Regions from separate parts of the Peptoniphilus sp. BV3AC2 genome, predicted to be linked through region 2. Evidence: riboswitches for the same ligand, from Rfam matches in the RefSeq annotation. Region 2 holds a riboswitch; the other holds the start of a gene.
The links. Region 2 has a riboswitch for thiamine pyrophosphate ahead of thiC (phosphomethylpyrimidine synthase ThiC). Riboswitches for the same ligand answer to the same signal wherever they lie in the genome.

Region 1 (4,218 bases), on a different contig from region 2:
AACCCTTCTTCTTCAAGTTTCAAATATTTTGGCTTCAAAAGGAAAAAAAGTGCTCTATGCATCTGGAGAAGAATCGGCAAGTCAAATAAGACAGAGGGCTAAGAGAATCGTAGAAAATATTTCTGATAATCTCTTTGTAATTTCAACTAATAACCTTGTGGATGTGCTGGATGAAGTGGAGAGTTTGGACTGCGACTTTGTAATTGTGGATTCAATACAGACTTTTATCATCCCAAATATCGAATCGAGAGCAGGTTCACCGACGCAGATAATGGAATCCATCCACATATTAATGAATATGGCGAAGAATGAAACGAGACCAAGGGCAGTGTTTATCGTAGGACAGATGACGAAGGAAGATTCACTTGCGGGAGTGAGATCTCTAGAACACGCGGTGGACACAGTGCTTTTATTATCTGGAGAAACCTATGAAGAGTTAAGGATACTTTCCACAACTAAGAATAGATATGGAAGCACAGGAGAGATGGGATTTTTCAAAATGGATGAAAAAGGTCTCACCTCTATCGACAATCCTTCAGAATACTTCATGACGGAGAGAGAAAATGGAAAAAATGTCCCTGGCTCAGCATTATCTGTAACGAGGGAAGGGACAAGACCAATCATACTCGAAGTGGAATCATTGGTTTCAAAATCATTTATGCCATATCCGTCGAGAGTTTCAGAACATCTTAGAAAGGAACAACTTTTTACACTAATATCAATCCTTGAAGAGAGAGGAGAAGTTCCAATGATGGATAAAAACGTGGTTGTTAAAACTACAGGCGGGATAAAACTTCAAGATACCGCATCCAATTTATCGGTTATTGTAAGCATCTATTCAAGTCTTGTAGGTAAGCCAGTAAAAGCATCAAGCGTTTTTATTGCAGACGTAGGACTTACTGGAGAACTAAAAGTTTGTCCGTCCATAGATGTAAGAATCTCCGAAGCAAGACGCATGGGATTTAAACATATCTACGTTCCGAAAAATATTAAACAAGAATCGAAAGATTTAGTAAAATTAAATCACATAATGGAAGTTTTGAAACATTCAATAGAAGAGTAAACCAAGGGCAACCTTGGTTTTTATATTGCAATTAAAAATTTTTTTAAAATTTCTTAAATAATAGAGTACTTTCAATATGTTATAATGAAAATAAAAGAAGTATGAACTTGGCAAAGAATAAAATATTTAAACAAACTTTATAAGAAATCTAGAAAATTCATTGACTTTGAATAATTATTCTAATATTATTAACTTTATTTTCATATATTTGTGCTAAAGTAGTACCATACTTATAGGAGAAGATTATGTTTAAAAAAATTTTTAATTTATCAAATAAAAAATCAAATACACTTATAACCATAGATAGACAGTACGGATCCAAGGGTGATTTAATTGCCCAGAAACTTGCAACTAGACTTGAAGCAGAATATTTTGATGAAAATATAATTGAGCTTAAGACTTTGGAAACTCAGGTAGATTTAAGTTCTGTGTCCAAGGACGATTCATTTTTAAAAGGAACTGTCTATGATCTATATAGGGAGAATGATTCCTATTCAGAAGAAGACATGATGATCTCTGACGCAAGATTTTTGGCAGAAGCGAAAACCATAAGAGATATTGCAAAGAGTAGAAATGCTATTATCCTAGGCAAATGCGCAGGATATGTACTTAGAGATTACAAACCACTTAATATATTTATAGCGGCAGACTTTGATGATAGAGTAAAAAATATTATGGATCAGATGAGCTATGATGAAGAAAGAGCCACCAGTAAGATTAAGAAGATGGATATGAGGCGTATTAATCACTACGAAAGATTTACAAAGGGTAACTTTGGACAAGCATCAGAATATGACTTCACAATCAACACCTCTAAGTTTTCTGTGGATGAAATAGTAAACATAATCATAAGTCTAAAAAATAATTATTAAATAGATTAGAAATACATTTTCTGAATAAATAAAAAGTCCCCTTAAAATAATAAGGGGATTTTCTTGTTTTAAAACTTTAAAAAATATTAAATTATAATTAAAAATTTAATTTTTAGCTTTTAAAAATTTTTCAAATTTTGGGTAGATGATTGCTAGTACTGCACATGTAAGCACTAGTTCTGGACCCATGTAGGTTATGTTGTAGATGAATGAATAATAGTATGGATTCATTCCTTCTGGTGCGTAGATATACCAAACGAACGCTCCTGAGATAAATACAGAAATAAATCTTAAGAAAATTGCAAGAGCAGCACCCATTGTGGCTTTTATTCTATCTCCTCTTATAGCACCTGCGAATCCTAAAACTCCAAATCCAACTAAGTAATCAAAGATTATAGATAGTGGATGTAGAGAAAATCCTCCACTTAGTAAGAATTTTAGAACTCCAAAAGTTGTACTTGCTAGAAGTCCGTTCTTAAATCCCCATTTTTGTGAATAGAGAATAAGAGGTAACATTGCAAGTGCGGTAACTGAACCGCCTTGTGGCATCCTCCAGATTTTAATATAATCTAGGACGATACTTAGTGCGATGAAGATTCCACCTTCAACGATTCTTAATAAATTTGATCTTTTCATTTTTTCCTCCTCTTATTAAGAGGGGACCTGTTCGCTACGCCGGCATTACCCGGATCAGCTCTAGGGTCGGAATTAAATCCCTCTCAGCGATGGCTCCCCTTAAAATATATTTAATACTCACTTATGGAATAGAAATGTTCTCCATCTCCATCCATAAAAGTAGGTATTCCAATTTGGTTATTTTTCTTGAACTTATCAAAATATGGATCAGAATCTCTATATTTTAAAAATTCTTTTAAATTTTTAATAGAACTTGTAATATCTACAATTCTAACTTCTTCATTTAGTTTCTTTGCGTACTCAACTGCAGGTGGGCAATAAGGGCAAAGACCTGAGATAAAAAGTGTCTTCATTTTTTCCTCTATATTTTATAAGTGATAAAAAATATTAAATTAATTCACTAGATTCTATGATAACACTAAAAATTATTTATGTACAGTGAGGGGTTTTATTTATAATCTTATAAATTTTGAAAAATAGCAGCTCATGTGTTAAAATAAAGACTTAGGTAATAATTACATAAATAATTTGAAAAATATTCACAGATGTGAAAATTATTATAAAGAGGTGACTGATGAAGAAACTTATAAAAGTTTTCTTTGTTTTAGTAGTGCTGTCATTGTCAGGATTACTAATATTTTTATATGCAACTAAGCCTGGAATTGCCAAGATAGGCGTGGATAAACTTAAAAGGCAGACGGAAGAAAAAGAAAAACAAAAAAATATTTTCGACAATAAAAAGAGGATAAACATACTCTTACTTGGAGCAACAAGTACTTCTACTCTTGCAAATCCAGAGTCAAAAGAGAGAGGTCAATCTGATACAATAATGCTTATCTCTATTGACGCTATTGAAAACAAGGTACAAGTTTTATCCATACCAAGAGATTCATGGGTTAAGATAAAAGGTCATGGCGAGAGAAAGATAAATGATGCATACGTACTTGGAGATGTTCCTCTAGCTGTAGATACGATTGAAAATTTACTTGACACATACATTGATCACTATGTGGTAGTTAAGTATGATATCATCGAACAACTTGTAGATGCACTAGGTGGAGTGGATATCGAGTGGAATAGACCTGATTACAAGTACGAAGACAACTGGATCTATCCGCCTCTTAAGATTGATTTAAAGAGGGGTACAAACCACTTAAATGGTAGAGAAACTGTTGCTTATTTAAGAGCAAGAAAGGCTTATAGGGATTCTGACCTTGGAAGAATAGATGCTCAACAAGGTTTCCTTATGCAAATATTCAAGGAGTTAAAATCTCCAAGCACCATTCTATTAGTTCCAAAACTTTTGGAAATGGCTGTTAACAATGTGGAAACAGATTTAACTTACGGTGATATTGCGTATCTTGCAACCTGGGGACTTAAATTAAATAGCACCGATATTAGAATGGATAAAATAACAGGTGACTTCGTTAAGAAGACTCAAAGCGGTGTTGAGGTAGATGTTATAGATCTATACAAGACCCAAGCAATTAAAAAACTTCACGAGTTTCCATTTAATTTTGTGATGCCTGATAGGACACAAGAAATGGAAAGCATAACCGTAGGTAATTAAATTTAATATAAATATTTTTTAAATTTACCTTGACATTACTTTCTCTATGATGTAAACTTCTTAAGAACAAAAAAGAA
Region 2 (4,218 bases):
CCTGCTTCTTTTATTATTTTATATTGTGTTTTGCCATTTTTTCACGAAATATGTCCGTGATTATCTTTTGTAGTTCATCTCTTTCTTTTTCTGGAAGTTCGCCAGGCATCTTCGCCACTTCAAAGAGCTTTGGATAGTCTCTTGCAATTCTTTCGATGGTCTTGGTGGTGGCGTGTTTTCTTACAAAGAACGGAATCTTCTTTATCCATCCTTCTGGTAGTAGTGCCAGAATCTTGTCTTTTGCTTCTTTATCTGTGATTTCTGCGGTGGAAAGTCCATTTTTTATTTGAGTTTGTTCTCTTTCTGTAAAGTCTTCTATCTTCATATTTTCTCCTTAGATTTTCATATTATCTTAGTCCTTAGATAATCGAAGGGCTAGGTTTTTTAATATCTTTAAATAAATAATAGCCCTGCTAATTATTTTTAGCAAGGCTATCTGTACTTGATTTTTATTTCTGTTATTTGTTTGATTCCATAGGGTTTATAATTATATCTTTTCCTTCAAGGATTAAATTCATATTTTTCATTGAACACATGCTTCCGCACATGGTGCAGGTGCCTTCTTCTTCTGGTGTTGATGATGCTCTGTATTCTCTGCATTTTTCTGGATCTATTGCAAGTTCAAACATACCTTCCCAGTCGAGTTTCTGTCTTCTCTTACTCATTTCAAGGTCGATTTCTCTTGCAGATTTAAGTTTTGCGATATCTCCTGCGTGCGCTGCAATCTTAGCTGCGATTATTCCTTCTTTTACGTCGTTTACATCTGGTAGTCTTAAGTGTTCTGCCGGTGTTACATAGCATAAGAAGTCTGCTCCGTAGCTTGCTGCTATTGCTCCTCCTATGGCACTGGTGATGTGGTCATATCCAGGTGCGATGTCTGTAACTAGTGGTCCTAATACATAGAATGGTGCATTGTGGCAGAGTTTCTTTTCGAGTCTCATATTCATTTCTATATCGTCTATTGGCACGTGTCCCGGTCCTTCGATGATGACTTGTACATCTTTTTCCCAAGCTCTCTTGGTAAGTTCACCTAGAGTTATAAGCTCTGCAATCTGTGAAGGGTCTGTCGCATCATGGATTCCGCCTGGTCTTAGAGAATCTCCAAGGGATAGTGTAACGTCGTATTCTCTCAAGATTTCCAAAAGTTCATCGTAGTATTCGTAGAATGGATTTTCTCTGTCGTTCATCTTCATCCAACCAAATAGAAGTGATCCACCACGGGATACTATTTCGTTAACTCTTCTATTTCTCATGAAAATTTCTGAGTTTGCTCTGTTTATTCCACAGTGAATAGTCACGAAGTCTACTCCGTTTTCTGCATGGTTTCTAACTACATCTAAGAATTCTTCTGCCTTTATAAAACTAAGTCCCTTATCCAAGAATCCAACCGCATCATACATAGGAACTGTTCCCACCATTGCAGTAGATTTTTCGATAAGTCTCTTTCTAAATTCTTGAGTCTTTCCGTAATTGGATAGGTCCATTATGGATTCCGCACCCATCTTAAGCGCCATATCCACCTTTTGCATTTCAAGGTCAAGGTCGTTTAGATCCTTAGAAATCCCAAGATTAACATTGATCTTAGTCTTAAGTCCAGTGCCTATTCCTTCTGGAGAGATAGATTTGTGATTTCTATTTCTAGGAATGACAATTTCACCTTTTGCAATCTTCTCTAAAAGAAATTCTTCGCTGACATTTTCTTTCTTCGCAACGATCTTCATCTCTTCAGTTACAAAACCATGTTTTGCAGCTTCCATCTGTGTCTTATACTTCATAAATTAAAAAAACCTCCTAAAAAATTTATAGGAGAATAACATGCCTCATCCCACGCAGGCATTATCCTGCAGGTAAAAATGGTCGAAGTCTAACTTCCTCTCAGCACATAGCTCCCATAGATTATTAATTTACAATTATTATTATAAATATAAAAAAGAGATTTGGCAAAATAATATTTCCAAACCTCTTTTAAAACTAATTAAATTTAATCATCATTATAAATAGTAAATATTTCTTCGATAGTTACACCAAAGACCTTTGCTATGTTCCACGCCAGTACTAGAGAAGGATTGTACCTACCATTTTCCAAATTTCCTATGGTCTCTCTTCTCACTCCGACCGCGTTCGCCAAATCTTCCTGGCTCATGTTATTCCTTGCTCTAAATTCTTTGATTCTATTACTTATCATTTAAGATACCTTGCGTTTCCTTCCACTCTGCTACTACAATTGATATTGTAAATACAAATACTCCTAAACTAAAAGCAATTCCAAATGCAAATTGAATATAATTTTCATTCTTCAAAAGCCCCAGAATGGTTAAAAGCAGAACCATAGAAAATATTTGGACAAAGAATGCTAGAGTGGCTGAATTTTTTACATACTCTTTAAAGGATTCATCTGGAATAATCCAAAAATATCTTAAATAATAGAGAAAACCCAAAAATCCATACCAGCCTTTTTCTTCCGTTACTGTACCGAGAAGAGCAACCATTGAAACCAATGATAAAAACCCTAGAAAATTTATTTTTCTTTTCATAAAAATACTCCTTTGTGATATATTTCTATCTTTATGTTATAAATATACCACATAAATAATTATCTTTCAATATTTTTTTAGATTTTTAAGAATTTTTATAATAGAAAAAAAGAGATTTGCAAAATAATATTTCCAAACCTCTTTTTTATTTTATCTATTCAAATAATCTTCGTTTGCTTTTATAAGCTTTCTGTAATATTCGTCGTAACTTGGGCTGAATTTTCGAATAAGTGGGATAGCAACTTCATAATAATTATTGTCCGCCATGTACTTAGTTAGTTTATCCTGAAGTTTTTTAACCTCGCTATTTTTGTATTCGTCGCTATTCTTATATTTTTCGTACTCATCTAGGAACTCTCTATTTTCTTCGATCCATTCTTTGGAATTACTTACCGCATCTATTTTAGATTTATTTATCTCTTCCAAAGTTTCCATATCAAATCCAGTGGATATTTTATCCAAGTATTCTTTTTCTTCATCTGTAAGATTAAACTCTGGCAAAGAGTCCAAGTACTCTACGAATTTTTCAAAAGCATCTCTTCCATCTTCCTCTAAAGGCTCATTTAAAAATGGTCTGTATGCGGAGAAAAACATCTGTCCATAGTAACCCGGAAACACATTTACAAGTTTTTTATAAATGGTGTCTGTCATTTCCAAATTCTTTACCTTCTCATCAATTGTGCTTTTATCTGCGCCTTTGACAATCATTTCAAGAATTTCCTTTTTCTTTTCCTCAACGCTAAGCTCATACTGCTTGGTTCTAAGCACAGAAGAAAGAGTCCCGTCACCGAAAATAATCTCCCTTATCTCTTTTAGATTTAACCCAAGCTTTGTGAAGAGAGCCACCTTTTCTAAAATCTCCACATCCTTCTCGCTGTAATCCCTATAACCATTTTCAAGACGAACTGGATCTATGATCCCTTTTTCTTCGTAGTATTCAATCGCCTTCCTAGTAAGCCCCGTCTTGTTTTGAACTTCATTTCTAAGCATAATTCCCTCCTTTATTAGAGAGTAACACCGCCCCCAAGGTGCAGGTCAAGTGATATTTTAAATAATCTTAGGATTTCCTAAGAGCCGAATTTTTCATTGATTATATAAGACTTCCACCCTTATTCGATTCTGTTCCATTCTTTTTCTTCGAGCTTTGCAAATCTTTCTTCGTTTCCCTTTGCGATTTTGCCGGTAAATGGTACTTCGTAGGAAACCTTCTTGCCTACATGGACCAAGGTTATGATTGCCTTTTTATTCTTTTTTACTACTTCAAAGGAGCTGATTTCATTCCATGGCATGATTAGAAAATTCTTTTTCATGTTGTTGCTGATTTCCACTTCATAGATTCCTCTGTGACTGAAATTTAAAATGAAGCTTCTGCTTGAATCCATTGTATAGTATAGACCTCCTATTGCAAGCCACTTAAAGAGATCCGTCTTTGTATCATTGTGTTTAAATACCACTAGGTAATTTTCTTTATCGTCAAATGTTTCAAGTACCTTGTCAGTTATTTCTTCTGATGTATTAAATAATAGTCCCATTTTAACCTCCTATTTAAATATGAAGACTTCCGTCATATCTTTTCCCAAAACTTTGCAGATTTTGTACGCAGTTTCCAGTGTCGGGCTGATGGTATTACTTTCGTATGCCATGATGGATCTCCTCTTAAGTCCCACCGCTTCCGCCAATTTGT

Region 1: linked by a shared signal. The riboswitch ahead of thiT (energy-coupled thiamine transporter ThiT) and the one ahead of thiC (phosphomethylpyrimidine synthase ThiC) in region 2 are both predicted to bind thiamine pyrophosphate.

The regions. Positions count from the first base shown of each region.
Region 1 covers NZ_AWXD01000031.1:67,388-71,605, reverse strand. Annotated here, with positions in the region: gene radA (DNA repair protein RadA) at 1-1,063, shown strand, start outside; gene HMPREF1252_RS08025 (AAA family ATPase) at 1,309-1,935, shown strand; gene thiT (energy-coupled thiamine transporter ThiT) at 2,041-2,571, opposite strand; TPP riboswitch at 2,586-2,681, opposite strand; gene HMPREF1252_RS08015 (hypothetical protein) at 2,682-2,924, opposite strand; gene HMPREF1252_RS08010 (LCP family protein) at 3,146-4,141, shown strand.
Region 2 covers NZ_AWXD01000008.1:324,462-328,679, forward strand. Annotated here, with positions in the region: gene HMPREF1252_RS03370 (hypothetical protein) at 14-325, opposite strand; gene thiC (phosphomethylpyrimidine synthase ThiC) at 459-1,775, opposite strand; TPP riboswitch at 1,805-1,903, opposite strand; gene HMPREF1252_RS03380 (helix-turn-helix transcriptional regulator) at 1,982-2,185, opposite strand; gene HMPREF1252_RS03385 (DUF3796 domain-containing protein) at 2,175-2,534, opposite strand; gene HMPREF1252_RS03390 (MerR family transcriptional regulator) at 2,685-3,524, opposite strand; gene HMPREF1252_RS03395 (hypothetical protein) at 3,644-4,066, opposite strand; gene HMPREF1252_RS03400 (helix-turn-helix transcriptional regulator) at 4,076-4,218, opposite strand, start outside.